One region of the Bradyrhizobium yuanmingense genome, then DNA from elsewhere that is predicted to be linked to it. Evidence: riboswitches for the same ligand, from Rfam matches in the RefSeq annotation. Region 1 holds a riboswitch; the other holds the start of a gene.
The links. A riboswitch is a leader RNA that binds a small molecule or an ion and turns the genes downstream of it on or off. The one in region 1 is predicted to bind cobalamin.
Positions count from the first base shown of each region.

Region 1 (15,291 bases):
GGCGAAATCGAAGATGGTGGTCTTGCCGAACGCCGTCGCATCGAGGTCGCAGGCATGGACCAGCACCTCGTCGTCATCCGTCTTGGCCTCGGCAACGATCTCGCCATTGGGATCGACGATCAGGCTGCCGCCGAACAGGGGATGACCGTCCTCGACGCCGGCCTTGGCGACTGCGACCACCCAGGTCGCGTTCTGATAGGCGCCGGCCTGCACCGAGAGGCGATTGTGGAACAGGCGCTTCTCGACGCCCTCCTCGCTCTTCTCGGCATTTACGGACGGCGTGTTGTAGCCGATCAGCACCATCTCGACGCCCTGCAGGCCCATGACGCGATAGGTCTCGGGCCAGCGGCGATCGTTGCAGATCGCCATGCCGATGATGCCGCCGAGCTCGCGCCAGACCTTGAAGCCGAGATCGCCCGGCTCGAAATAACGCTTCTCCAGGTGCTGGTGCGAGCGCTTGCTGTCGTATTCCACATGGCCAGGCAGATGCACCTTGCGGTATTTGCCGACGATCCTGCCGGTTTTGTCGGTCAGGATCGCGGTGTTGAAGTGGTGGCCATCGGGCGTCAGCTCGGCATAGCCGAAATTCATCGCCATTCCGTGCTGGGCCGCACGCTCGAACAGCGGCCTGGTCGCCGCGTTCGGCATTTCGCGCTCGAACCAGATGTCGAACTCGGCGCGGTCCTCGACGTACCAGCGCGGGAAGAACGTCGTCAGCGCCAGCTCGGGATAGACGATCAGGTCGGCACCCTTGCTCTTGGCTTCGTCCATCAGCGCGATCATGCGCTTGACCACGGCCTCGCGGCTGTCGGCTTTCTGAATCGGGCCCATCTGGGCGGCGGCGACATTGACGATGCGCATCAGCGAGTTCCTGATTTCTTGAGTTTCTTGGCGAGGCTGGGGATCGCAGCTTCAGGGACGTGGCGCACGCAGCATATCGCAGCCTCGCGCTGTTTTTCCAGCCAAGCAGCTTTCATGCCGTCCGCCCCCATTCGGCATCCTGCAACAGCCGCCAGTTGATCTTGTTGCTGGCGGTGCGCGGCAGGGACTCGACGAAGACGACGGCGCGCGGCGCCTTGTAACTCGCCATCGCGCAGCGTGCCCAGCCGACGATGTCGCCCTCCGACGTCGTCGCGCGCGCGGCCTCATCGAGCACCACCAGCGCCTTGACGGTCTCACCGCGATAGCCGTCCGGCGCGGAAATGATGCAGCATTCCCGGATGGCGCGGTTCTGGTACATCGCCGCCTCGACCTCGGCCGGCCACACCTTGAAGCCGCTGACATTGATCATGCGCTTGAGGCGGTCGACGGCGAAGAAATAGCCGTCGGCATCGCGATAGCCGAGATCGCCCGTGCGCAGGAACCGCTTGCCGTCGCGTTCGATGAAGGCCTCGGAATCCGCCTCTGGCCTGTTCCAGTAACCCTGCAGCACCTGCGGCCCGTGCACGATGATCTCGCCGACCACGTTGTCGTCGAGCTCGATCAGGCTCTCGGGATCGATCACCCGGGCGTCGGTCTCGTGCACGGCGATGCCGAGGCACTGCCGCTTCGGCGCCGCCATCGGATTGAGGTGCGTCGGAGACATCGTCTCGGTCATGCCGTAGCCCTCGACGAAATCGAGCCCAAACCGCCCCTTCAGCCGTTGCGCGACGACTGTCGGCATCGCCGCGCCGCCACCAGTCAGCACCTTGAGCTTCGCAAAACATTTGTCGCGGAAGCCGGCGCTGGCGAGCACATCCACGATCATGGTCGGGGCGGCGTTCCAGAATGTGACGCCATAGGTCTCGAACAAATCCGGCAGCAGATCCTTGTCCCAGCGCGCCATCAGCACCAGCGTGGCGGCGGCGACGATGGCGGCATTCATCGAGCCCTGCATGCCCGCGACATGGAACAGCGGCATGAAGCCGGTCATCACGTCGCTGCCATTGAGCCCATACCAGCGCGCTTGCAAGACGGCGGTGAACAGCGCGCTGCGATGGGTGTGCATGCACGCCTTGGGCTTGCCTGTTGTCCCTGAGGTATAGGGCAGGATCATCAGATCCGCCGGCCCCGCCTCCATCGCACCCGGCTGCAGGCCCTGCACTATCGCGGGCGACCACGAATACCAGCCCGGCGATGACGGCGGCTCCAACGGCCCCTCGGTCACGCATGATGGCAGTGTGTAGGGCGTCGCGGCTGGAACTTCGTCGCGGTACTGCGCGACAATCGCATGCGTAATCGCCTCGCCCACCAGCGGTGCAAACACATCGCTTAGCTCGCTGCCGATGATTGCAACCCTGGCGCCGCTGTCCGCGGCGAGATGCGCGATCTCGGCGGTCTTGTTCATGGGATTGACCGGCACGATCACGGCGTCCGCCCGCATCGTCGCGTAATAAGCGACGACATATTGCGGCGAATTCTGCAGCGCGATCATGACGCGGTCGCCGCGCTTCACGCCGCAAACGCCTTGCAGAAAGCCGGCCATGGCATCGACCCGGTCGCGCAGCTCGGCGTAGCTCAGGCTCGCCCCGTAGAACATTGTGGCCGGATGCGTTGGCCGTTCACCTGCAGCGCGCGCCAGCGCGTCGTAGAGCGTCCCCTCCGGCATCGCGAGATGCCAGGGCTCGTCCGCCGGCCAGGCCGGTGACCTCAGGGACTTTGTGTGATTCACCCGCGCTCCTCGTCGGCGATATCAAGACCGTGGTCGAGCGCGTCCAGAAGCTGGTTAGCCTCCCACTCGGAAATCACCAGTGGCGGCGCCAGGAAGAGCGAGGTCTGCTCGCCGCTGGTGCCGATCACGGCGCCGGCTTCCAGCGCGCGCTCCGCGACGCGCGAGGCGATCGGCACCTCGGTGGTGTCGGCGTGCCAGCTGCGCCAATCCGGGCCATGCAGCTCCACCGTCCAGTGCAGCCCCTGCCCGGCCACGCGCTGCACGCTGGGGTGCTTTTGCGCTATTGCGAGGAGGCGGCGGGTGAACAGCTTCTCCAGATTCTGCACGTGGTCCAGAATCCTGTCCTCACTGACGACCTTCAGATAGGCGCTGACGGCCGCCATGCTGATCGGATGGCCACGCAGCGTGCCGTAGTTCTGCCAGCTCGTGCCCTTCAGCCGCTCGACGATGTCTTTGGACACCACGACAGCGGCAACGGCCGCCGCGCCGCCGCCGAGCGACTTTCCGAGCGTCACGATATCGGGCCGGCTCTGCGCGCCCTGGAACGCGAACCAGCGCCCAGCGCGGCCCGCGCCGGTGACGACCTCGTCCGCGATCCAGTAAGAGCCGGCCTGCCGCGCGCAGCGCGCGACCTCGTCCTGATAGGCCCCGTCGTAATAGATGCCGCCTTGCGTATAGTCGATGATCGTCGCCGCCGTGTCCGAGAGCAGGCGCGGGGCGTCCGCGAGATATTCGCTGGGCGGGGTGTTGATGGCCGGCGCGCCATAGATCGCCCCATCCGGCGCCGGCAGGATCCGCACCGGCGCCATCGGTGCCGGTAGTTTCGAGCCGCCGGCGTGCACCGCAAGGCCACCGTGCCATTGCGGCTGCACCGTCATGCTGCGCGACAGCCCGGTGATGCCGTGATAGGCGCGCTCGCGCGTTGCCAGCGCCGAGCGCTGCGTCAGCGCCTGGCAGAGCGACAGCGCCATGTCATTGGCCTCGCTGCCGCTGATGCAGAAGCGCACCGCGCCGACCCAGTCCTCTTCGCCCATGAAGGCGATAGCCATCAGATCGTCGGCGGCCTGCTCGCGGCCGACCCAGGTCCAGCCTTCGTTGACGACGGGCGTATCGGCCGCGCGGCGGATCGCCTCCACCATTGCAGGATGGCGATGGCCGAGACCGCCGCCGGTATTGCTGCCGTCGATCAGCTTGCGGCCATCCGCAAGATGAAAGTAGACGCCCTCGCCGCCGACCACGGCCATCGGCGCGGCCTCGCCCGCATTCAGCCCGGTTCGCAACAATCTGCTCATCGCCACTGCCTCACTCCGCCGGAACGGCGCCGTAGCCACCGCCACCGCACATCTCGATCGTGACGAGATCACCTTGCTGCAACACCAGGTTCGACTTGCCGTCGATGGCGACGTTGGCGCCCTGCCGAACCAGCGAGATGCGGCAGGCCTTGCCGGGAGAGCCGCCCTGCATGCCCCACGGCGCCATCACCATGCGTTCGACGCAGGTGGTCAGGTGCATCGAGGGCGCCAGGATGCGGTAGGTGCGGACTGAGCCGTCACCGCCGCGATGCGCGCCCGCGCCGCCGGAATTCCGGCGGATGGCCTGCTGCTCGAGCCGGATCGCGTAATTCGCCTCGATCACCTCGACCGGCGTGTTCGAGGTGTTGGACAGATGCACGCGGGTCGCGGACGTGCCGGCCCGATCGTGCCGCGCGCCTTCGCCACCGCCATGGACTTCATAGAGCATCTTCCACGACCCGTTCGGCCGCGGCTCGGCGAAGAACAGCACACCCGCGGTGGTCGCACCGCCCGCGGACAGGCGCTCGGGAATGGTGTCCTGCATGGCACGGAAAATCGCATCGACGATGCGCATGGAGGTCTCGTGATTGCCGGCGGCAACGGAGGCGGTCCAGCCGGGCTCGAGGATCGAGCCCGGGCGCGTGATGATGGTCAGCGGCCGCAGCGCGCCGGCATTCTGCTGCATGTCGCGCCCACTCATGATGCGCGCGGCATAGGCGACCGCCGAGCGCGCCATGAATGGCGTCGTGTTGCAGAAATTGGAGACGCGGTCGCAACTTCCGGAAAGGTCGAAGGTCGCTTCGTCGCCGCGGATGGTGATCTTGACATGGATGCGCGCCGGCGCGTTGTTCGCGCTGCCGTCGTCGAGATAATCCTCGCCCTCATAGATGCCATCCGGCAGATCGCGCAGCGCTTCCCGCATCTCGATTTCGGAGAGGTCGTGCAGGCGCGACTGCGCCGCCATGAAGACCGCCTTGCCATGCTCGCGGCAGAGCTCGACGATGCGCTTCTCGCCGGCCTTGGTCGCCGCGATCTGGGCAAGAAGGTCGCCCTCGCAGGATTCGGCATCGCGGACATTGGCCTTGAGCAGCTGCACGATCGGCGTGTTGAGGCCGGCCGACGTCGCGATCAGCACCGGCGGAATCCGCATCGCCTCCTGGAAGGTATCGACCGCCTTGGCGAAATAGCTGCCGGGCCAGGTGCCGCCGATGTCGGGCCAATGCGCGAGGCTGACTGCAAAGGCGACGATCTCGCCGTCGAAGAAGACGGGACGCACGACCTTGACGTCGTTGAGATGATTGCCGCCGAGCGCGCCGACATTGTAGATCACGACGTCGCCGTCGTTCAGGCCATCGCGCGGCATCACCTTCAACAGTTCGGGGATGGTGTAGGCCATCGCGCCGAGATGAATCGGAATGTCGCGGCCCTGCCCGACCAGGCCGCCGTGACCGTCGGTGATCGCGGAGGAGAGGTCGCCGGCCTCGCGCAAGAGCGGCGAGCGCGCCGAGCGCGTCATGACGAGGCTCATCTCCTCGGCCGCGGCGGAGAGCCCGTGCCTGATGACCTCGACGACGAACGGATCGAGCTTCATGCCGCCCTCCGCGTCAGGAACAGATTGCCTGATGTATCGGGCCTCGCCTGCCAGCCCGGCGGCACCACCACGGTCGACCAGGCGTCTTCGATGATGGCGGGACCGTTGACGGTCTCGGTCAGCGAGGCGCGGTCGATGATTGCGGTCGGGATGTCATGGAAGCCGTCGAACGAGCAGCTACGCGTGCCCGTAGACACCGCCCTTGCTGCCGTCGCGGGTCGGCTGACGACCGTCGTCGACGGGCGGCGCGCCTGCACGCGCACGGACTCGATGACACAGGGCTCACCGGTCGCATAGCCGAACAGCTCGTGGTGCCGCGTCAGGAAGTCCTGCTTCAGCCTGGCGACGTCAAGCGGCAGCGTGAAGGATACCGGAATGGCGTCATTCTGCGCCGCGTAGCGCATCAAGGCCACCAGCTCGACCTGGATGTCCGCCTTCGCAACATTGCTGGCGAGAAGCGGCGCCGAGGCATCGGCAATCAGGGCCTCGATCCGTTCCGAGACGCGCGCGAGATCGATGCCGTCGAGGGCGGCGCGAAGGGTCTGCTGCTGCAGGAAGCTGAAATCGGCGGTGAGACAGCCCAACGCCGAGAATGCGCTCGACGCACTGGGCACGACCACCTCCGCAATGCCGTAGAGATCGGCGAGGCCTGCGGCATGCATCGGGCCGCCGCCGCCGAAGGCCAGCAGCGTGCAATCGCGCCCGTCGATGCCGCGCTCGACCGTGACGCGGCGGAGCGCGCGGGCCATGGTCGCGTTCGCGACCTTGATGATGCCGAGCGCCGTCTCCGTCAGGCTCAGCCCGAGCGCGCGGGCAATCGGCGCGATGACGCGCTTTGCGGCCGCGATGTCGATGCCGATGCGGTCGCCAAGCTTGGTCTCAGGATTGAGATAGCCGAGCACCGCATTGGCATCGGTGATGGTCGGCTCCGTGCCGCCACGGCCATAGCAGGCCGGGCCCGGCTCGGAACCGGCGCTCTCTGGCCCGACCGTCAGCCCGCCGGGACCGTTGCGCACGATCGATCCACCGCCGGCACCGATCGAGTGCACCGCGAGCATCGGCTGGCGCAGCGGCTTGTCGCCGAGCATGCGGCCGTCGGTCATCTCGGCCTGGCCGTCGACGATCAGGCACACATCCGTCGTGGTGCCGCCCATGTCGAAGGTCAGCATCCGCGCGCAGCCGAGCTGGCGCGCAATGCTGACCGACGCCGAGACGCCGGCCGCCGGGCCCGACATCGCCATCACCAGCGGACGCTGCTTCACCGCCGAAATCGGCACCATGGCGCCGGCGGAGTGAAACACCTGCAGGCCGGGCCCGATCGGCAGCCGCTGCTCCAGCTCGCTGAGATATTCCACCGCGATCGGCATCGCGGCCGCGTTGAACACGGTTGCCGAGGTTCGCTCATATTCGCGCGCCTCGGGATTCACCTCGTGCGAGAGCGAGACGTGGGCGACGACGCCCCTGAGCCGCTCGCCCAGCATCTTTTCATGCACCGGATTGGCATAAGCGTGAAGGAGCGCGACTGCGACGCTCTGCACGCCGGTCCCCTTCAGCCACGCCACCAGGCGTTCGACCTCCGCTTCCTCGAGCGCCTTCAGCACCCGCCCCTCATGATCGAGGCGCTCGGCGAGCCCAAAGCAGCGTTCAGGCGGCACCAGAGGCAGCGATTTCGGCGGAATGTCGAGCCGGTAGAGGTCTCGGCGGCGATAGCGCGCGATCTCGAGCACGTCGGCAAAGCCTTCGGTCGCGACCAGCGCCACCTTCGGCAGCCGGTTCTCGACGATCGCGTTGGTCACGCGCGTGGTGCCGTGGACGAAGCGCTTCACCTCGCTCTTGCGCAGGCCGGCCGCCTCGATCGCCTCCAGCATCGCTTGCACCGGTGCGTCGGGGCGCGACGGCACCTTCGCAATCCGCGCTTCCGCGGAATCGCGCCGGATCGCGATGATGTCGGTGAAGGTGCCACCGATATCGGTGCCGACCTCCCAATGATTGCCGGGATCGCTCATCTGCACAATCAGCTACGCGTGACGTTCATCATCATTCCCTGTCATGCCATCACGTGCGAGCGTGCGACAGAGCGATGGCCGCGGGATAGGGTCAGAGTTGTCGCAAACCAAAGCGCTAGCAAGCCACCGGCCTTGCGCGGCGCAGCATCGGCTGCACGTTTCCGTGCAGCGCTGCTCGCGCAGAGAGCAGAAGGCCGCGAAGTCAAAATGTGCAGCGCACCCTTGGATTCTTCGAGGCAAATAGAAGCGCCCGTTGCACTGCAATCGGATCGCACAAGGCCGTTTGTCTAATTTGCAGGCGATCGGTCGGCGGTGCGGGAGACAGCACTGACCAAGAGCTATGCACGCAGGTCGGCTCAGCCTCTCTTTATTGTACGGTCGGTAAGCGAGGACATCACCGGCCGCTGGTGGATAACCCGGCGCGCCGAACGGGTCGCGCCGGGTACGGAGATTTCGCGACTGGCTATGCGCTCGCCAGCCATGCCCGCAAGCGCCGCCAGCCGATGACGATGCCGGTGATGGAGAACATCAGCCCGAGCGTACAGAGCCCGACAATGAGAGCGTCACGCAGCCGCGCATGAGCCAGCAGAATCGGGAAATCAAGCGTGTGCAGCGCACTGTAAAGCCAGCGATAGGCGCGGCGCGACGGGTCCAGTCTTTGCAGCAGCTTGCCATCGGCGGCATCGACATCGAACCAGAGATCGCCGCAGGTCGTGCGGTAGACGGGGGCCCCCGGAAGTGCGGATTGCGCCGGATAGTCGTCGTTGCCGGCGAGCAGGAACGGTGCGGCACAGCCGGCGCCAAGGCGCGCCGTCAGGTCGCCGATCTCCTGCCTATCCAGGTATGGCGCCGGTCCATCGCGCGGCGCCTCCCCTGCCCTGATCAACGCCTGACGGCCGAGACCAACCCGGTCGCGCCGATAGACATGGCCGTTGAAGGCGAACCATTCGACCTCGCGGGCCAACGGCGATATTGGCTGCGGATCGAGCGACGACGCGTCTCGCCAATCCGGGGCGGCATCGACCACGCCGGCCTCTGTCGGAGTCAGTTGCCCGCGCGAGAACAGGCGGCCGTGATCCATCGACAGCCAGCCGCTGAAGATCCAGGTCAGCACAAACACGGTCGCGACGAGACCGATGATGTGATGCAGGGCGTGCCAGCCACGATAGGGCGACGAGAGCTGGCGTCCCCGCATTTTCACACGCACGATTCCGAGCACCGCACCAAGCAATGCCGCGATCAGGGCCAGCAGCGACAGCGTCCAGACCACGCCATCCCACAGCGCCCAGCTGCTGCGCAGAATTGTCGGATAGATCCAGTGCAGCACGCTGCCGGCCCAGTTCCACGCGCGCTCGCTGCGCCTCGTATCCAGGACGACTTCGCCGGTCAGCGACGAAACGTAGACCTCCGTTCCAGGGGCATCGCCGAGAGCGGCGCGAGACAAGGGGCGATGCCGATCAAAACCGTTCGGCACGCTCCACTGATCGTAGTCCGACTGCGCGACGATCGCGGCGCGCGGCGCGTCGAGCCCGCGCTGACGTGAATAAGCTTGCACGATGGTGAGCGCGACATCGGCTGATGTCACCGACGCGTCTCCTCCATCGGAGGCGCGAACCGCTCGCGAACCTGTGGAGCCCGAGACGACGTAGACCGGTCCATCGCTCCGCTGGATCAGCCGAACACGCCTGCCATCGGCAATCCCGCTCGCCGCAACGGCGTCCGCGACCGAGATCCTCGTCCCGTCGCGATCGACCGGCACAAGTCCGGCAAATCGCTCCGCTTCCGTCAGCGACGGAAACGGGACGAAGTGCATGACGATCCCGCTCGCGAACCACATCGCGAACAGCAGACAGAACGCGATGCCGAGCCAGCGATGCGTGAGGACGATCGCGCCCATCATGCGCTCAGGGCCTCACCATTTGAACGCGGCCGATATTTCGTAGGTGCGCGGCGCGCCCAGGAGGATCTGGTCCGGATAGAACGGATCGCCCCAGATCGCGTAGCGCTTATCAGTGATGTTGCGGATACGGAAGGTCAGGCGGGCCTGGTCGACCGCATTGAACGCCGTCTTGGGGATGTCGACGAAGGCGTAGACGTCGGCCACGGTGTAAGCCTTCATCGTCACGACGTTGGCGTCGGTGTTGTAGCGGTCGCCGACATGACGGCCGGTGATGCCAAGCTCCACCGGCCATGGTGTGAAGAAGCGATACGACGCGCCGGCATTGGCGACGATACGCGGCACGTTTGGCGGCGTGTTGCCGGAGAACGAGCCGCCGGCAAAATTGTAGTCGGCATAGCGCGCATCGACATAGGCGATGTTGCCCCACAGCCGCAGCGGCTCGATCGGGCGTATCGAGGCGGCAAGCTCGACGCCTTTCGACTCCTGTCGTCCGGCGATGTTCAGTTGCATGCCGCCGGCGGCCGCATAGACGTTCTTGCGCAGGATGTCATAGGCCGAGAACGACCACTCCGCCCGATTGTCCCAGAACAGGTGCTTGACACCGGTCTCATAGGTGCGCGCGGTGGTCAGATCGAGCGGCTGGGTGGGCGAGAGCAGGAAGATGTTGTTGGCTGCGACGTCGGCGCCGGTGGCGTATTGGCTGAAGAAGGTCAGGCCGGGAACGGCCTCCCAGGTGTAGCCGATGCGGCCCGTCACCGGCGCCCAGTCTTTCCTGAATGGGAAGCCCACCTTCTCCACACCGTTCTTGTCGGTCGAGTTGCGGTCGAGCCCGATGTGCTCGACACGAAGGCCGCCGATCAGCGCGAAGCTGCGCGTCAGCTTGAGCCGGTCCTCGAATGACAGCGCCTCGTTGTCGATGCGCGCGGTCTGCTGCTGTGTCGTGAGCAAGCCGTAGAAACCGCGGTTGGGGTCGACCAGCGAAACGGAATCGCCGGGAAAGTTTGCCGCACCGGGCCTGACGAAATCGAGATAGCTCGACGACAGCGTCGTCACGAGCCGATTGTCGAAGCCCGCAATATTTGTATCCCAGATCAGGTCGGTGATGTTGCCGACCAGTCGCTGACTGTGGGCGACATAGAAACGCTCGCGATCGACCAGGTTCGTGGTGGAATTGAACGCCTCGATCTCGTTATTGAACCAGGTCCGTTCCGCGCCATAGCCATAGGCCTGACTTTTCAGCGTGAGGTCAGGCGCGAGCTTCAGCTCGAAGCCGCCACGCAGCCACACTTCCTGCGCCACGTTGCGGTTATCGAGAACGTTGTAATTGGTGTTGAAGGTGCGGTCGTCGATGGTGACGGCACCGAGATTGGTTCCGTTGTAATTCGAGACGTAATTGCCGGAGACGATCCCCGTCGTCGCATGCGAACCGCTGAAGGCCACCGGCACCAGCGGCGCGCCCCAATAGGCCTTCGAGCGGTCTTCGCGATATTCGACCGCACCCCAGATCCTGAGGCTGTCGGAAACACGGTAGTTGAGCTGGCCGGACGTGCCGAACGTCTTGACATTGGTGTCATCGGCAAAGCCGTTGAGGGCGGAACGGCTGATGTCGAAGCGATAGTCCAGGCCTTGCACATTGGTGCTGCCGCCGGAGCCGTAATGGGCACGGAACGAGTTCAGCGAGTCCCAGGAGAAATCGGCCTCGTTGCTGACAGCTCCGGTGTGCGGCTGCTTAGTGACGAAGTTGATCGCGCCGCCCGCGGCGCCCTCGCCCGAAATCAGCGAAGCCGGGCCCTTGAGGAATTCCACCGCTTCCAGATTGGCGGTATCCACGATCCGCGAGGTCATGTTCTGCGGACCGATCTTGATGCCGTTGTAGAGCGTGTTGATCTGGCTGTTGGTGAAGCCGCGCATCGAGAAGGCCGAAGGTTCGGCCGGGTTGTCGCCCGAGGTGACGCCGGCGGCGCCCTGCGCCACCTCGGACACGGTGCGATGGCCCTGCTCGCGCATGGTTTCGGCCGAGATCACCTCGACCGTCGCGGGCGTCTGCCGCACCGTCAGGCCGAGCCGCGAGGCGCTTTCGGCAACGGCATTGGTGTTGAGCGGCGTTTGCGGCGTCGAATCCGGCGTGACGGGTCTTGGCGCTGCGGATACAGCCGCCGGCCTGCGCGCTGCCGCGCGGCGCGCGCTCTGCGCCGTTCCTGCTGCCGGTTTGGCCGGCTTGCGGGCCTGGGCAGGCGACACCTCGACGGGTGGCAGCGACTCTCGGGCCTGCTGCGCCAGAGCGGCCGGCAGACCAAGAGCGGCAAAGGACGTGAACGCGGCGGAAACCAGCAGGACGCGGCGCGGTCGTGCGATACGGATGGAAGACACAGGTGAAAACCTCGGTATGACGTCAGTGGCACGTCACAGCGAACGAGGTTTCACCTTCGGCCTTAGCCGTCCGATGAAGCCGAATGTCTGTACTCCCCGACCGACATCTTCGCGTGTGACCACGGCTGACGGCAGGTCTCCTGGCTCGCGGGTCGTGACCGCTTCGTCGCCTTCCCGGGACCGAGGACCCAGTGGCTCCTGACGAAGGATTCACCGCTTACAGTTGCGGGGGCAGCCGCGGCATTGGGGACAATTTTCCCCGCACCGCATTCCCTTTTCATTCCCTCTCGGGAAAACCGTCGCGAGCATCTAGGATTACCACCAAGACAGAGTCAATGTGCCAGTTGCGGCGTTGGGGCCACAGCAACCAACTTCCTTGGAGATGAGCATGGAAGGCGAGACCTTCCTCTGGTTGATCAGGCATGCGGCCGTCGCGGGCGTGCCCGGGACGATCCATGCGGCCGATGCGCGGGCCGACCTCGGCGATCACGCTGCATTGGCGGCCCTAAGGCAGCTGTTGCCCGCGGATGTCGCCGGCTATGCCAGCCCGTCGCGGCGCACGGTCGAGACGGCGCGCGCGCTGGGGCTCGAACCGGCGCTGATCAGCGAGTTTCGCGAGCAGGATTTCGGCGACTGGACCGGCCATCGGCATGACGAGCTCGCCGCGACCGGTGGCGAGGCCTACGCGCAGGTCTGGCGCGATCCGGCGCACGGACGGCCGCCGAATGGCGAGAGCTTTGCGGATCAGGTCGCCCGCGTCCGCCTGGGCCTGGCCCAGATTGGCGCAGGCTCCGCAGCACTGGTCGTCCATTCCGGCACCATACGCGCTGCGCTCTGCATCGCGCTCGATCTCACACCGGAAGCCGCGCTGCGCTTCGTCGTCGATCCGCTGTCGCTGACCCGGATCGACCGGCTGGCGGGCGGTTGGCGCGTCGTGTCGGTCAACCAGCGCGTGGCTTGAGCCGCATCAAGAAGACCGATCCGGCACATTGGCCTGCGCGAACGTCGCCATGCCATTGTGAAGTGCGCACGCCGAGCGCACCAGCGGCAGCGCGATGGCGGCGCCCGATCCCTCGCCGAGCCTGAGATCGAGGCTGATCAGCGGCTGCACATTCAGCGCGCGCAACACCAGCCGATGCCCCTGCTCCGCCGATTGATGCGAGGGCAATAGGAACGGCTGGCAGGACGGGTTGAGGCGCGCCGCCGCCAGCGCCGCCACCGAGACGATAAAGCCGTCGATCAACACGGGGATGCGACGTTGCGCAGCCGCGATGATCGCGCCCGAGATCGCCGCGATCTCGAGGCCGCCTACAGCGCACAGGATTTTTTCGGGTGACGCCCCCGCAACGCCGTGATGCGCGATCGCCGCATCGATCACCCGCACCTTGTGCGCGCGGCCCAACGCATCGACGCCGGTGCCGCTGCCCGCGATCTCCCCGGCGCTCACACCGAGCAGGCTCGCAGCAATCGCCGCCGACGTCGTGGTGTTGCCGATCCCCATCTCGCCGAAGATCAAGAGATCAGGCCGGCCGGCCTCGGCGCGCACCACCGCGCGCTGCCCGGCCTCGAAGGCGAAGGCCAATTCCGTGGGCGTGAGCGCGGCCTCGACACTGAAATCGCGGGTGCCGCTGCGCGGCTTGTCGGTGACGATTCCCGCGATCTGCGCCTCGGCCAGCGTGCCGGCGTCGACCACCTCGAGGCTCGAACCCAGCTCGCGCGCCAGCACCGAGATCGCGGCGCCACCGGCGGCAAAATTCGCCATCATCGCGATGGTGACGGCTTGCGGATAGGCCGACACGCCCTGCGCGACGATGCCGTGGTCGCCGGCGAAGATGATGATCGGCACCCGCGCGGCGCGCGGTTGCTCGGTGGCCTGCAGGCCCGCAAGCTCGATTGCGAGCTGCTCGAGCCGGCCGAGCGCGCCGGTCGGCTTCGTCAGTTGCGCCTGCCGCGCAATGGCCGCCTCGCGATGAACAGCGGAGACCTCGGGGCAGTTCTGATAAACCCATTCGGGAAGCATGCTGCTCAACGCCTGCGTTTGATGATGTAGCTATCCATGATCCAGCCGTGCCGCTCGCGCGCCTCTTGCCGCAACGCGACGATGCGCGGGCCGACCTCGGCCAGCGCGCCGGACATGATGATCTGATCGGGCATGCCGAGATAGGCCCCCCACCAGATGTGAAGCCCGGCCGGATCCAGCGATTGGAACGCCGTGCCGCCATCGAGCATCACGACGACGGTATCGACGCCCTGCGGCCAGCCGCCTTCGCGCAAGCGCCGCCCCGTCGTGACCAGAAACGGCTCGCCGATGTCGTTGAGCGGCAGCGCATGCGCCGCGCACAGCGCCTGGATCGAGGTGATCCCAGGCACGACCTCGATTGTCGGCAATGGATCGAGCCGCCGCGCAATGCGCAGCGAAGAATCATAGAGCGAAGGATCGCCCCAGATCAGCAGCGCGACCTTGCCCTCATCTTCGAGATGCCCAGCTATCGTCTGCGACCAAATCGCGGCCACCGCATCGTGCCAATCGTCGACGCCCTTGCGGTAGTCCGCCTCGGTCGCATCGCGCACGGGAAGATCGAATTCGGCGATGCGCGTCGTTTTGTTGGTGAGCACACCGGCGCAGATCGTTCGCCTGAGATCGGCGAGATCGGATTTCGCAGTCCCCTTGCGCGGGATCAGGATGAGATCGGCGGCGTTGATGGCGTCAACGGCGGCGCGCGTGAGCTGCGCGGGATCGCCGCAACCGATGCCGATCAGGGAGAGCGTTAGCATCGCGAGCGCGATGGGCGGCCACACCGGCCGCCCATCGCTGATCTCTTACGCCGCGTTGTGCAGGCGCGGGGTGACGAGGCCGGGCGCGGTGACGCCGCGCAGCGACTTCGCCAGCGCCAGCACCGCGAGATCGGCGAGCGGTTCGATCACGATCACCAGCGCATAAGCGGCAGCGAACGTCCCGACGCTGGCGAGATTGCTCATCGCAAAGCCGGAGCCATAGAGCGCCCAGAACGCCACCCATGCGATCACGCCGGCCTGGTAGGTCGTCGAAAGCGCCAGCGCCTGACCGTACTTCAAATCGACATAGGCGGTGTTGCGGGCAATGATCCGCTTGGCGATCGCCTGGATCGCGAACAGCGGCACCAGAAGCGTGGTGACGTTCATGCCGTATTGCGGCAGATCGACTGGCTCCAGCAGCATGCCCTGAAGCAGCAGGCCAAATGCAAGGCCGAAGGCGGCGGGCGCAGCACCAAAGAGCAGGAACAAGGTCGAGCCGAGGATGAAGTGCACCTCTGATACCCCAACCGGAAAGTGCGGCAGGATTTCGAAGAAGACGAAGACGAGAGCGGTGGTGGCCAGTGTCCGCGCCGCGAACGAGCCGGCGCCCTGCTCGCGCACGGTCTCGACCGCGAGCTTCAAGGCAACGCCGCCTGCGGCGATGCCGGTTGCGTAACTCAACACGAGCTTGGCGCCCGTCACGATCC
Region 1 is NZ_CP104173.1:2,594,574-2,609,864, reverse strand. Features, by position in the region: gene N2605_RS12145 (N-carbamoyl-D-amino-acid hydrolase) at 1-861, opposite strand, end outside; gene N2605_RS12140 (long-chain-fatty-acid--CoA ligase) at 974-2,650, opposite strand; gene N2605_RS12135 (aminotransferase class III-fold pyridoxal phosphate-dependent enzyme) at 2,647-3,942, opposite strand; gene N2605_RS12130 (hydantoinase B/oxoprolinase family protein) at 3,953-5,533, opposite strand; gene N2605_RS12125 (hydantoinase/oxoprolinase family protein) at 5,530-7,539, opposite strand; gene N2605_RS12120 (PepSY domain-containing protein) at 8,003-9,439, opposite strand; gene N2605_RS12115 (TonB-dependent receptor) at 9,452-11,809, opposite strand; cobalamin riboswitch at 11,923-12,125, opposite strand; gene N2605_RS12110 (histidine phosphatase family protein) at 12,198-12,770, shown strand; gene cobT (nicotinate-nucleotide--dimethylbenzimidazole phosphoribosyltransferase) at 12,777-13,829, opposite strand; gene cobF (precorrin-6A synthase (deacetylating)) at 13,835-14,584, opposite strand; gene N2605_RS12095 (energy-coupling factor ABC transporter permease) at 14,630-15,291, opposite strand, start outside.

Region 2 (15,291 bases), 2.8 Mb from region 1:
CTCAAGCTACACATCCTTCTTAAGCACTTCACTACACGACGGGAATGACATGGTCGCAGCCGGTCGGGAACTACCAATCTCTTCTTACGCGCTTGAAGTGGATGGCCGACTCAGAGCCGAGTTCGCAACCAGAGACGGTGCCAGGGCAGGTGGAGCAGAGCTAAAGAAGCGTTTTCCCATGCTTCAAATCCGGATCTATGACGTGCAGTTGAATGAGCGCGAGGAAATCTAGAGCAGAGTCAGTGTGGCCTCGGCGTTCCTCCCCACGGCTCCGTAGCTCATCGCCCTACGCACTCGCAATGGGGGGCGCTCGGGGGCTAACAGTGCTCCGTTTCGGCCGGCCTCCTGGCCGGCTTCATCTCAGCACTCGCTGCCTCGTACCATCTGAAAGGTAGGATTGCTCACACTGGCAATGCCTGGCGCGGGCGCCGGATCGGCCTTGGACGGAAGGATTGTCAGACGTGAAGAATGCATGAAAGCTAGTTCCCCCGCAAAGTTGGTGTCCTCTCAATAGGTGGAGTGCAGGCGGGCAAACAATATCTCGCAAACGAGTACACGCCGCTGAGCTCAACGCCTCGCGGAAAAATGCAATCGTGCCTGCCCGGCCTTTCCAATGACGGGCCGAAGGCTGCGAGAAAGGCTGCCCTGACTGTTGCGGAGCCGTAAACAACGCAACTGCAGAGCGCGTATGTCTTTTTAGTTGGTCCGAGGCGCTCGGCTGTGGAGGAGCCGTGGCGCGATGTTGCTCTGCGCGAACTTCTTAAGGCCTTCTCTCTCCTAAGTCTTCCTCTTCCTTTGGCTCGGTGCGTTGGAACCATGAGCCAGGAGGAAATTTCGCGATGCGCTTGGCGAATGAGGATTGTGGCTCCCAATCTCTTCCTTCACTCTTTTCGAAAGTGATGACGCCGTTGTGCGTAAAATAACGTGGTCCTTGGATATTGCAGTTCACCAAGAGCAGAACGCGCCACAGATCACCTTTCTCGGTCGGCTTGTCATCCTGCTTCGGTAAGTAGTCCACTCCAACAGGTTCAACGATAGTGCAGCTGCCCTGCCGCAGAAGATCGCCGAGCCGGCCTTGCGAGGTAGTCACGAAGTTGAAGTTGGTCGGATCATGCAGAAAGCGAAGATTTGCGTCCCTTTCGCCATCTGCGACTTCACGGGCGATCAACGAGAGTGCCAGAGCGCGCCAGCCCAATTCCATCGGCTTCGCATATGTTGACGCAAGTTCAATCGTACCGTCGGGCGCGATTTTCCAGGTGATAGCGTACTGTTCGTCTGATTTGTTGTCACGGTGTCTGGTCCACGAAACGAAAACGAAGTCGTTTTCGCCAAGTTCTGCGACGCCCCACATTTGAGGGACGAACTGTGCCACCTTCGAGACATTGGAGATGATTTGTTCTATCGTTTCACCATCTTGCGATCGCCAGGTTGACTTGAGTCTCTCGACAAGGGGGTTGTCGCTGGCGCGAGAATTGCTGCTCGTGGCGGCCGGCCAGGCGAGGCAGATTAGAAAGCTAGCTAGCCAAAGCCGAAGCGCGGATCTTCCACACAGTCTCTTCATAACCCCCGGCCTATCGCGTTTCATCCAGACATCTTTCAGCTATGAGCGGGCGCAAGAAGGTTACGGAGACGCGACGGGGCACCCGCTAGCTGTCCCGCACGAGTAGGTGCCTTCCTCCACGTCACGCGCCGCTAACTTCCCTCGCCAGCGGCAGCATCAATTCGCTGAGCTGGACATGCCCAGCAGGAGGAGTCTGCGCCTCCGGAGGATCTGCATTCTTCGTGCCAGGCAATAGGCGGAAAATTCGCACGGGCTTTGTGTTCATCTTGTCGACTTTCCGACCTGCTCACGTTTCGATGTTTCCATTCATTGTATCCGCCACAGCCTGTGCATCCGTGTGCCGCACCGGATAGTTAGCGGAAAAGGTGGACGCCTCGATGCCAAGTGCCTGCAGAATTGGGAGTGTGTTGGCTGCCAGTGGACCGTGTGGTTCCCTATCGTTGCCGTCGGCGTTCGCCTTACATGATGGCGACACGAAGCCGACTTAAGCCCGACCTTGAAGTCTGTCTGGCACGCAAATCAACCTGTTCGCCGCGTATGTTGGGCCTGTTCAATGTCTCCTTTAGTCGAAAGAACAGCTGGTCAGCGGACTTGCTGCGCGAACCGCTGGAGGTCGGAAGTCGCCTCTGCATTCTGCTTGGAATGGCGGTAATCCTGGCCGCGCAGACTGCTGTCCCTATCATCGATCTGGCGTACGGCGCCTTCTCAAGGCAGCTCCGATGCTCAATTTGACATCTGACAGGGGCATGTCTGATTACGACATCTGTGATGAGAGAATGTCTCTAGATGGTGGTTAATCATAGAGGTGCATGGTGAGTCACCTAGCAGATGTCGCAGATTAGCTTGGAGCACATAATCTGAGAGGTTGACGGAAGAGTTCTCCTGCCGCTAATTCAAGTCGTCGAGGTTCTCCGGTTCCCATTGGATCCGGAGCTAAGAGGGAAGCCGGTGCAAATGCCGGCGCTGCCCCCGCAACTGTAAGCGGCGAGCTACGTCCAATGATGTCACTGAAGCCTGCACGGCTTCGGGAAGGCCGGACAGGAGCGATGACCTGCAAGCCAGGAGACCTGCCCCGACAATATATTGGTCCACGGACGGGGTGTCTCGGTGGTGCGCCAAGCAGCCGTCGCTCGCGCGACTTCCCCTGCCTGCGTCCGCCATGGCCTTTGTCCCCAACAGGGGTTAACGCTAGCTATGTCTTCTCTCTCTCTTCCGGTTGCTACGCTCGGAACGCCACGCATCGGTCCACGGCGTGAGCTCAAACTCGCTCTCGAAAGCTACTGGTCCGGAAAGATCAGCGAACGGCAGTTGCACGAGGACGCATCCGGCCTGCGCGCAGCGAACTGGGCTCGTCAGAAATCTCTAGGCGTCACGATCATTCCCTCGAATGACTTCTCGCTGTATGATCAGATGCTCGATACAAGTGCCATGGTTGGCGCCATCCCGGAGATCTACGCCTCGAAAGGAGAATCCATTTCCCTCAAGACGTACTTCGCCATGGCCCGCGGATCACAATGCGACGACCAGGATGCGAGTTGCGGCCTAGGACCTCGGGGGTCTGGCGCACCCGCGCAGGAAATGACTAAGTGGTTCGACACCAACTACCACTACATGGTTCCCGAGTTTTACAGGGGACAGGCGTTCAGACTCTGCTCTCGCAAACCCATTGAAGAGTATGAGGAAGCAAAGGCTCTTGGCTTTCAGACCCGCCCTGTCCTGATCGGGCCAGTCACATTCCTAAAGCTCGGCAAGAGTGCCGATAGCGCGTTCCAGCCCCTCTCCCTACTGGATGATCTGATACCGGTCTATATCGAGGTGCTGCATGAATTGGCCGAACGAGGTGTAAGTTGGGTTCAGTTTGACGAGCCCTGCCTGGTCCTTGATCTTGACCAGGCGGTGCGAAAGTCATTGCTACACGCCTATAACCGGTTCGCCAAGGAGGGACCGGCTATCAAGATCATGGTTGCCAGCTATTTCGGCGACTTACGCGACAATCTGGATACCGCCCTGAGCCTCCCGGTTTCCGGTCTGCACCTTGATCTTGTGCGTGCGCCAGAGTTGTTGGATCAGATCATCGCTGAGGGCCGAAGTGATCTCGTCATGTCGCTCGGTGTCATCGACGGCCGGAATGTATGGCGCTCGAACTTATCTTCGCTCCGCCAGCGGCTGGAGCCCGCGATTGCGAAGCTCGGTAAGCACCGTGTACAGCTCGCTCCATCCTGCTCGCTGCTTCACGTGCCAGTCGATGTTGAACTAGAGACCGAGCTCACTTCCGACGTCAAGAGCTGGCTTGCTTTCTCGGTTCAGAAGATGCGAGAGCTTGCGATCCTGGCGCGGGTACTCGCCGGCGACCAGAATGTCGGACCAGCTCTTGCCGATTCAGAATGCGCTGCGACTGCCCGGCGGACTTCGCCCAAGATCCGCGACGCCAATGTCGCTGTCCGGATGAGGGCGATCGACCAGACAATGCGCCGGCGCGCCAGCCCATTTGCCCGTCGCTCCGAGATCCAAAGGGAACGCTTTGGACTACCCGCATTTCCTACCACGACGATCGGATCGTTTCCGCAGACCGCAGAAGTTCGAAATGCTCGTGCGGCGCATGCGCGAGGCGCGATGAGCGACGAACAATACGACAGGTTCCTCAAGGAGGAGATAGCCCGCGCGGTACGTTGGCAGGAGGACATCGGTCTTGACGTGCTCGTGCACGGCGAATTCGAGCGCAACGACATGGTGCAGTACTTTGGCGAGAAACTCGCCGGCTTCGCATTTACCAGGAATGGATGGGTACAGTCCTATGGTTCGCGCTGCGTCCGGCCCCCGATCCTGTTTGGCGATGTAGTGCGGTCGAAGCCGATCACGCTGGACTGGTGGCGCTACGCGCAATCACTAACTAGCAAACCAATGAAGGCGATGTTGACTGGACCGGTGACGATCCTGAACTGGTCTTTTGTTCGCGATGATATTCCCAGAAGCGAGGTCTGCCGCCAGCTTGCGCTCACGATCCGCGACGAAGTCCGCGATCTCGAGAATGCCGGTGCGGCCATGATCCAGATCGACGAAGCTGCACTCCGGGAAGGATTGCCATTGCGCCAATTGGAGTGGAAGGCATATCTCGATTGGGCCGGAGATTGCTTCCGCATCTGCTCGTCGGGCGTTGCCGATCAAACGCAAATCCATACACATATGTGCTACTCCGAGTTTAACGACATCATCGGTGCAATCGCTGCAATGGATGCGGATGTCATTTCGATCGAGACGTCGCGCTCGAAAATGGAGCTACTGGACGCATTCAGGAAGTACGAATATCCAAATCAAATCGGACCGGGCGTGTACGACATTCACTCTCCACGCGTCCCCGAGACGAGCGAGATAAAGGACCTGATGGCTCTGGCTCGGACGCGCTTGCAGGAGTCGCAGCTCTGGGTCAATCCGGACTGCGGCCTGAAAACGCGCAAATGGGAGGAGGTTCGGCCTGCGCTAACCAACATGGTCGCTGCCGCCCGCGAACTGCGCGCTGCATCCGATCCGTAAAACCAGGCTAGAGTCTGTTCTCGACAGAGCTAATTCCTTGTGGTCATTTGCGCTCTCACAATCTCGAGGCAAGCCGTCGGGTCGATAAAAAACGCCCGGCCCCGCTTAGGGGTCGGGCGGAAGTACAGTCTCGGAGGAGCGACGCTGACGCATCGCGCTACTTTCGTCGACGGAGGAGAATAGCCGACGGATCGATCACGGTGCGAACATTCACCGAAAATCTGCGCCTATATAAACCACCAAGTTATCGTAACTCAATTATACCGTGGTATGCGAGACCGTAAGCCTGAGATTTAGAAATCTAGACCGAGGTTTGTCGCTCATGAACACGTTGGCGCGGCTGCGACAGCAATGAACGAAGTATTGCCTGACGTCACAAAGGCACGCACCGCGGGCTCGGTCCGTTCCGAGATGATGCCCGTCAGGCTCGCTCATTCCATCGAGGCTACATCGTTCCCGAGGAGAGAGCGGCGAAGGCAGTCCTGCCCCAAACTCACGCTAATCTATTTTGCAGGATAACGCCGTTATCCGGGCCAGATACGCCAATGGGTCGGCTGCACGGCGACGTGCTCTCCGGTATTCGCATTGATCCATCCGCCGAAGACCCGGCGGCAAGAAAAGACCACCCGGTGAATTGAATTGCCCTCGATCACGGCAATCTCCAGATCCTGATCGAAGGGCGGCGCCGTTTCGAGCCGCTCCCAGGTGAGATCGCCCTTAGATCCTGGACGGAGTTCATTGCTGCGGGCTGACAAATTCAGATAACCTTGTGAATACTACGCACATCGCTCGGGTTCCGCGCAGACAGACTAAGCCCGATCGCTCGGACGGCCCGCGGTCTCGATCGCGTCCGCCGCAGAGGGCTATCGGCCGCGGCGCCGTTGTGACGGAACACGATCCGCTCGTGAACTGAAATATTTAGAATTCCGCCACGAAACAGCCCCTGAGCTTCCGTCGAATCGATAGGCGGCATCGCGAGTGGCGCAGCTTATCATGTGCAGGTCATTGGCGCGCGGCTCGGCTGCGCCCGGAAGCACTCCTAAAAATCGGCCGCTGATACCGGGACATGAATGCATCATGGGACGGCAAGTCCTTTTGTCTGCCATGCGTCTAACCTTACTGAAACATCGCTTCTATGAGCAGGCAGTCGACGCAGCATTGATGCCAGTCAAATTTGGTGCGCCTCCGGTAAAGGTTGTGCTCGAGCGGCTGTTACGAGCCGCAGACGCTTGCGTTCGCAGTCGGTATGTCCGAACTGGGGCTTCTGCCGGGGCCTCGCATTGTCTGCAACACGCCAGCGTGTTGATTTGAGGCGCAACTCGCGCCCATGGGCTACGATAGCATTTTTCCTGCATGGCTCCGTGCACGCAGATGCTCAGTTCGCTTTTCGCCTTTCGATGTCGCTAGCCTTGTCGGCGCTGATCCCACCCTTAAGCCTTGGCGCTGAAGTCCTGGACCGGAGCTCATCGAAACGAGGGCTCCCAAGCCTGATGATGGGCTTTGCTGTCGCGGCGGCAGGTGGACCGTCGGATGCAAGATCGGAGTTCTTGGTCTCATTGCGCCTTCATCGCTTGCGCTATAGCCCCGCCGCAGGCGCATATCAGAAATCAGCCCGCGATGCGCCGGCATTTGCGCCAGTGCTTCACGAAACTATCGCCTGTAAAGTTCGCTGCGGTCTTCCCTATAACCGCCGGCTGAGTATCAAAGCAAGCAAAGAATAAATCCCAGCATCTCGAGCGTGATAGCGCATGGTGGCCTCAATCGTCTCTGCGAGACAATCCTCGATGAGAGACTTGATTTTGCCCGTCAGCGGCATGAGCAGACCAGGAGGCGCTGCTCCTCAGCTCAAAGCAGCGTGCGACACGACAGGCAGGACAGACACGCGCTCGCGGTTCTTCGTGACAGCAGGAGGCTCGCGTCGCGCTGCTGCAGTCTGGACCTATCTTCAAAGGAGCGTACAGACTTCTTGGGATGCTGCTTGAGGCAGATCAAATACTCTCGCTGCGAATGGCAGAATACTGGATAAGCGAACCACAGGAAGAGAGGGGCATGCCTTCATTTAAAGTTCGGTTTATTAAGACCGTTTGTGACGATACCGGCGGCGAGCATCGTGCGTGCCAGGCAGCCTTCAAGGTCGATGCCGCCTCGCTGAGTGCTGCCGCTCAGCAGGCAGAGACCCATTTCTGCAGGCAAAAGAGTGTCCGCGATTGGACAATCTTCGCCGATGTGCTGGAGCTTCGAACCTCGTCTGCATGAGCTAATCCGTCCACATCAGCCTTTCGAACATCCCGCAAGGACGAGTTCTTCTGGTAAACAACGGCCTCGCACTTCCGAGTTTCCCACGGAAGCTGACCTTTTCAACACCGGCCAAGGCTCGTAGTTCACGTCCTCGCCAGTCATAGTATCGCCACCAGCATGGATGTCTTGGGCGCCCGGCGGGACCACGTGTTCGTCCCGGATGCCTACGGACACTGTGTCCGACAACCGCGCCTCGATTGGGGAAATACCTCGTCCTTTACAATGGTCGGGGCGGAGACGAAGTGATCGAGACTCCTCCCATGCTCCGATCACAATACTTCGAGACGCAATTTCTCAAGCCAATCTTCGCGTCCTATTTCGAACAAGGCGCGCGATGGTTAGTGATGCCACGCCCGTTAATGACCGACAGGTCATTTGGCCGTTCCTACGTCCTCTCAACAACGGTGGCCCAACAGAACCGATCAGCGATCCCGGAACGCACTCCTATGACGTTGGCCTGGAGCTGATGTGGGACGGTGCGCAGTGTTTGCGTTTGGGACGCGACCTGGTCGTAAATATTGCGACCGAGAATCACGCAATGGCATGTGATTGGGCTGGAGCGCCATTTGGAGGGACGATGTCGAATCTACCGTGCCTACAAGCTCAGCGATAGCCATATCGATAGCATGGTCATAGCGCTTGCACCGGGGCGGTTGCTCGTGCGGTCTCGCGAGGTGGCCGATTATTTGCCGGAAGCAATGCGCAATTGCGACATGATAATCGCCCCGGAACCACTCAAAAATAACTTCCCAACTTACGACGATGACGACCTGCTCTTGTCCAGCCTTTACATAGATATCAACGTCCTTTCGGTCGCTCCTGACGTCGTTGTGGTCGACGACGCCTGCCCCGAGCTGGCTCGGATCCTTGAACGGAACCGCTTTCAGGTGGTCCCGGTCCGACACCGCCACAGGCGGATCGTTGGCGGGGGGTCCACCGCTTTACTCTCACTCGTTTCGTGAAGGCGGGCCGGAGGATTACTTCAACTAGTCCCGACGATATACGTAATCCTCTGCTTCCCCGCGGCGACGATCGTAAAGCCGTTGCTTCGCGCCTGACAGCTGGCGGGGGCGTGCTCGCTAGAACTGGTCAAGCTTATACCGCATCAGCTAGTTGCCAGAATCGCAGCGTAGGCTCCGCAGTGCCGCGAAGTAGCTGAGCCAGTTAGATGGACTCTCCGCCTCGTCTCAGGTCGACGATCATCGAGTGCCCTCTCAGCGGCCCGTAGAGCACTCTCGCATATTGCGGCACCCTCGTGCCGTCACAGTCTTCACGGACCAGGACGGGAGCTTTGGAATATCATTCGATCCTCAGGTGACTCTAAAGAAGACCGTTCTTCGATGCCACCAGATGGATGAACGGCCGATCTACGCTCGTGCCTAGAGATACGCTAAATGTTCGATATCTATTTGAACCCAACACACGAACGATTCGCGCGGGATCGGGCGGCAATTGGAAGCGAAAGAAGCAGGGCGGTTCGTTTTGTGAGCGACGTCATTCGTCAAGATGTACAACGGCGTGGTTACGACCGACGTCGTTTGATCTCAAATGAGTCAAATGCGGCAGTTGAGAACTCGCCATACTCCTGGTCTACACAGCTATCTAATGCTGAACCGTTCTTCGGGACACTCTGGTCGGGATGTCGCCGATTCCGTCGAAAACGTTGCTTACCGCGGCGACGGCAGGCGGGTGTCGTGCATCGCGCTTAAGGAGGAAGCTCTCTTTTCGCCGCGCGGCTCTGAAGCTTACCTCCAGAAAAGTATTATGAGGCGTTTCCTTGAGTCCATAGCGTGCGCCTGAGTTTTCAGCTGTCCATACTGAAGAGACTTGCCGGCTAGCCGCGCGGTCGGGCGAGCATCGAAGTCGTTAAGAAGCATTTGGCTATCTATTATAGCAGCGGCCCGAATGGCCAGCTCGTATGCAGCGTATCGCAAGTCGCGCGTCTCAACTCGATATTTTCGGCCAAAGGCTGATCGAGCGGGAGGCCAGGTGCGGGATTATCACCTAGCACGCAAGAGATTATCTGAGACGCTGGTACACTTAGATCGGCGTACTATGCACGTTGAGCGAGAGATCGCGCAAGAGCTGAAAGCTGAGCAGCCGCCCCGTTTTACTTCGCAGCTGGGAACGAATGCACGCAGAAAGCGCCCCACGGCAAGCGATTGAGCCCTCGTAAACCGCTATCGGCGTGGCCGCCAGCCGCTCAATCCCTTGCTGATGGTGATGTACTTCGACTAGATCGCGAAGTTCAATTCAGAAACAGTGTCGTTGTTAATGGGTGTTGAAGTTTGTTCAATACGACTGGGGATATTGACTTGAGTCAACCTGAGGGATGGAGGATCCGGCCTTTCGCGCACATCAGCGCGGCTAAACTGATCTCGCGGAAGGCATTTTGGTCAGATATGAGAAAGATGGTCGATCGTTCAGGCAGAACCTGTGTATTGGTTGACGATGGCAGCCGGCGAGAGTCTCTGCCCGTCTTTGAGCGCTCCGCCCGCGCATGGTGCTGATCAGGCCTCACTCCCTTACGAGGCCGTGGATATAGCCGGAGCTTTGTTAAAGGCCGGTCTTTCTGCTCTTTCAGCAAATTCCTTATCGCGGAAACTGGACATGATGATCTTGCATTGGAATAAGGGCATCCCGGGCAGCGGGCGGCATGCTGGAATCCGAGCTCGACCTACAAGCATTTTGGATGGGAGGTCGGCACACGTGAACTTCACCAATAACCCATCACTCGAGGCCATCAAGCGGCGCCGGTCTCTTTAGGCGAATTTGAATCCGTAAGAAAGCGAAGTCGAGAAAGAGCACGCGATCAAGCAGAAGCTGAGCTTGGGTTTATCTACGCGGCCAACTCTTTCGAAACAATCGCGGGCGCGGAACACAACGTCTTTTCATTCTTGTCCGCACATCCCTTGGACCTGTTCAGCTTTGTCGTGATTTGCTAGAGCGTGTCGGTTCCTTAGCTTCGAATAGAAATGTCTCGATGAGAACGTTCTCAGAGTGCGAGGTCTGTATCAACCTTACAATTCCTCTGTATGAAATTTATAATCCAGCAGCTGCACTAGTCCAGCCGCTCGCGTTCGAAAGGCGGGACCGACGTGACTTCCAATGAGATTGTCTATTTTTTACGGTCGTCGCGCCGAGAAAACTATGTTACAAGCCCCCCTCTTCAAAAGGAGCATTCATCGTGAAGAAAGCAACCAAGAAACGCGTTAAGCGGCGCGAATGGACGAGGGCAGATATCAAAGAGCTCAAAGTCCATTCGAAGGCCCGAACCCCGGTCATAAAAATATCAAAGATGACCAAACGCAGCGTCGGTGCGCTCCGTCAGAAGGCCTTACATCTTGGAATCGGACTCGGACATCAGCGGTAGTTTTGGGCAGCGCTGGTACTGGCGCGGTAGGGCGGCTCGCAGCCGCCCTCAGTGCCTATACGGATTTTGTCGCAAATTAGCTTCGCCGATCCGCGCTGAGGGGTTTTTTGGACGAGTTTCAATGCTGGGCTCCAGCACCCTCTCATCATTGAAAGTGGTCTGAACGGTTACGACCGCTCGCGATCCATAACCGGCAGTGAAGACATTGCGTTGATCATAGCCGTCAAGGGTCTCCCACAGGAACGGCCGAACAATCTCGCTTCCGTCAGCAAGATGCGGCAAGCGCGCCTGCTGATCGGGTAATCTCGTGGCATCTTAGATCTGCTCCGTGATCTAACCCTTCTTAGCGCCGTCAGAAGCAACGTTGCAAGAGCCGCTAACCCAAATACGTCTTGCAGTTTGGACCAATGGGCTTGTGTAAAGCAAGCTGGTCGGAGCAATAAACCAGTGCGTTGACCGGACCAACGCCAGCGCCCATTGGAAAGTTGCATTTGGATCGCTCCTGCGTTGAGAAGATTGCTGCGTCCCGCTAAGTCTGATGTCCGCGATATGGTCTGCATCTCTGCAGCACTCTGCTCATATGCCGAAACTGTTGGGAGTATGCCGAGCATCAGCGAGGTACATGCCGCATTTGCCATCAAGGCTCCAGCGCATCCAACTTATGACGATACGCATAAGCCTTTCATGTGCGCGAGCGGGCTTCGGCAAACTTCCGTATAGTTCTTCCCAACCTTCACATATCCGCGATCAATCTCCGTGCAATTGAGCGGTCGCTTGACTTGGTTTTACTTGTCGAGCAATCGCATGAAGCGATTGCAGTCATCCCTTCTGCGATCCCGCCCGATCCATCGAACTGAACGGTTCCCAACGCGTGAGTGGCATGAAAAGATCTTGTCGTTTTTACACTTGGTACGAAAGCAGCTGCTCTCATGTGGTCCGGCGATTGGCTTTGTTTCGCGCAATCGAGCTAACGCCGACAAGGGGCGATTTTCAAGCACGAGTGTCCGACCGATGAGCGGACGTTCTAGCGGTTTGCCTGCGGTGTGCTTTCTCCTCGGTCTTCCACGATCCGGGACCACACTCCTGGCACATCTGCTCCAGCATCATCCAGACATTGTGGCTCCGCCTGAACCCTGGTTGATGCTGGCCCTTGAAGCATTTGGCAGGGTGGATCACCGCCATCCGGCGGGCAGCTCACTGATTGAGGCCGCGACCTTCGAATTCTTGGGGCGGATAGATCGCACGATCGTCAGCCGCGCTTTTGCCGATGCGGCATATAATCAGTATCTTGCAGAAGCGGACAAGCGGATCATCCTAGACAAGACACCACGCTATTGGACGGCGCTTGAGTTTCTCGAGTCTGTCTATCCAGAAGCGCCACATATCGTTCTGATGCGCAATCCCTATGCCATCGCGGCCTCCCTGAAATCGACGTGGGGCATCCCACTGCGGGCAGAAGGCTCGCATTCTCCCAGCGTCTCCAGTCTCGTCGATCTCATGCTCCGTCTGCCCGACGGCATCATATCTTCGCTCGCCGATTTGGTTCTGGGCCTTCCCAGGCTAGTCGCGCACCGCACTCGCCCGCAGACACAATCGGTGCAATACGAACTGCTCGTGGCGCATCCGGACAAGGAAATCCGGCGTCTGCTGACGGCGCTCGGGTGTGATCCTGCGGCCTTCACATCTACGGAGATGAGGCAGGCAGATTATCTCCGAACCAGCAGGTTCGGAGACCGGAAAATCCTAGAGCGAAGCGCCATCGACCAAAGCTCTGTTGACGCGTGGCAATCTCAATTGAGCGTCGAAGAGATGCAAACGGTGACCGATCTGGTCGGCGCCGAGGTTTTTCTAGAACTCGGATACGAGGAGGAACTGCTGCATGCCCAGCAAGCTGGAGTTCTGGACACAAGAGGGGAGGTAACCGAACTCTATCGCCGGACATTCCGGACATGGTGGGATTTGCGAATGACCAAATCGCGAGCGTTATCCGCCCCATCTCACGCTGGAGAGCCAGCCCACACTTCTTGGAAGGTTTCGGAGAATCGCGACGTGGCTATCGAGATGTTGCGAGGCGAGATCGCGCGGCTTGAGCAGATCCTCAATAACTCCTAAGGGGATCTGAATGCTTGCTATCAGAACACGCTCGTCGATGTGGCCACATACTTAACCCGCGCGAGCTGATCCCCGATCGGCTGTGACGCAGGCGCCGGCCACACCAGCGGCGGAATGCTCTAGGCTGCCGCGTCTGCAAGTCTGCTGTCCAACGTGGCTTGACCTGATGAACGAGCCATGCGTCGTCGCCGGCCGTTTCCGCCACGGATATTGTCACTCTGGGCGGGAGCCATAGAACGGCGGGAACAGAGATCCTGCATTGAAAAGAAGATATATGCTACCGAAACATCTGCGCCGTCTCGAAGCTGAATCCATTGAAATCATGCGTGATGTGGTCGCCGAGTTCAGAAGGCCGGTCATGCTTTACTCTATCGGAAAAGACTCCAGCGTGATGCTGCACATTGCGATCAAGGCGTTCTATCCGGCAAAATTGCCCTTCCCCCTGCTTCACGTGGACACGACCTGGAAGTTCCGGGAGATGATCAGCTTTCGAGACACGACAGTCGGGCGGCTCGGCCTCGACCTGATCGTCCATGTCAACAAAGAGGGCATCGCGCGCGGCATCAATCCGATCGATTCCGGCTCCGCGCTTCATACCCAGGTAATGAAGACCGACGCTCTGAAGCAGGCGCTCGACATCCACGGGTTTGATGCCGCCTTTGGCGGAGCCCGGCGCGATGAGGAAAAGAGTCGTGCAAAAGAACGGATACTCTCCTTCCGTTCGGCCGGACACGTATGGGACCCACGTGACCAGCGGCCGGAGCTCTGGAGCCTGTTCAACACACGTATCCGCCAGGGCGAAACGATGCGCGTGTTTGCCATGTCAAACTGGACCGAGCTCGACGTTTGGGAATACATCATGATCGAGAAAATTCCGGTCGTTCCGCTCTACTTTGCAAAACAAAGACCGATAGTGCGCCGAGATGGTGCGTTGATCCTGGTCGATGACCAGCGGTTGCCGCTTAAATGCGGCGAGACGCCGGAAATGAGGATGATCCGGTTTCGCACGCTTGGATGTTATCCTTTGAGCGGGGCTATTGAATCGGACGCGTCGACGATCGAAGAGATCGTCGCAGAAATGCGGACTACGACTGTGTCGGAGCGCCAGGGACGCCTAATCGATACCGATGACGCTGCTTCAATGGAGAAGAAGAAGCGGGAAGGCTACTTTTGATGTCTACAAAGCCGAAAACGGAACCCGTCCCGGCCCGGACAAAGGATCAGCTGCGATTCATCACATGTGGCTCGGTAGACGACGGCAAATCGACGCTGATCGGCCGATTACTGCACGACAGTAAGATGATCTACCACGATCAGCTCACGGTGCTGGAACGCGACAGCATCAAGCACGGTAGCACCGGGAATAACATCGACTTCGCGCTGCTCGTGGACGGGCTCGAGGCCGAACGGGAGCAGGGCATCACGATCGACGTCGCCTACCGCTTCTTCACGACGCCGCGGCGCTCCTTCATGGTGGCCGACACTCCGGGCCACGAGCAGTATACCCGTAATATGGCTACCGGCGCCTCGCATGCCCAGCTCGCCATCATCCTGATCGATGCCCGCAAAGGCGTAATGGTTCAGACCCGCCGCCACTCCTTTATCTGTTCGCTGCTCGGTATTCGTCATATCATGCTGGCAGTGAACAAGATCGATCTTGTCGCATACAACAAGGAATGCTTCGATCGGATCGCCCGTGACTACCTGGCCTTTGCCGCCGGTCTCGGCTTCACCTCAATCGTTCCGATCCCGATCTCGGCCTACTACGGCGACAATGTTGTGGACCGCTCCGCTCATACCAACTGGTATCATGGCCCCTGCCTCCTTGAGTATTTGGAGAGCATTGACATCCAGTCGGGCACCGCAAACCTCGGTTTCCGTTTTCCGGTCCAGTGGGTGAACCGGCCAAACTCGGATTTTCGGGGCTATGCGGGGACGGTGGCTTCCGGGAGGATCTCGGTAGGAGACGAGGTTGTTGTGGCCGCGTCGGGACGGACCACGTGCGTGAAGCGGATCGTGACCCACGGTGGCGACCTCGCGGGTGCCGAAGCCGGGGACGCGGTTACCATTACACTCGAAGACGAGATCGATATTGGCCGTGGCGACATTCTGTCGCGACCGGATGACGAACCGAACGTCGCCGACCAGTTCGCCGCACACGTGATCTGGATGGACAAGGAGCCGCTCGCTCCCGGACGCAATTATGTCCTGCGGATTGGATCGCAGACGATTTCTGGCAGCATTACTGCAATTAGACATCGGATCGACGTCAACACCTGTGAGCATCTGGCCTCCCGCATGGTTTCCCTGAACGAGATCGCCTTCTGCGATGTTGCGACCACAATGCCCGCAGTATTCGATCCTTACGACGTCAATCGAAAGACCGGATCATTTATCTTCATCGACCGTTACACGA
Region 2 is NZ_CP104173.1:5,385,496-5,400,786, reverse strand. Features, by position in the region: gene N2605_RS25415 (nodulate formation efficiency C protein) at 761-1,585, opposite strand; cobalamin riboswitch at 2,449-2,650, shown strand; gene metE (5-methyltetrahydropteroyltriglutamate--homocysteine S-methyltransferase) at 2,756-5,092, shown strand; gene N2605_RS25405 (hypothetical protein) at 7,064-7,348, shown strand; gene noeE (nodulation protein NoeE) at 11,775-12,875, shown strand; gene cysD (sulfate adenylyltransferase subunit CysD) at 13,150-14,049, shown strand; gene cysN (sulfate adenylyltransferase subunit CysN) at 14,049-15,291, shown strand, end outside.
Region 2: another riboswitch for cobalamin. It lies ahead of metE (5-methyltetrahydropteroyltriglutamate--homocysteine S-methyltransferase); the one in region 1 lies ahead of N2605_RS12115 (TonB-dependent receptor).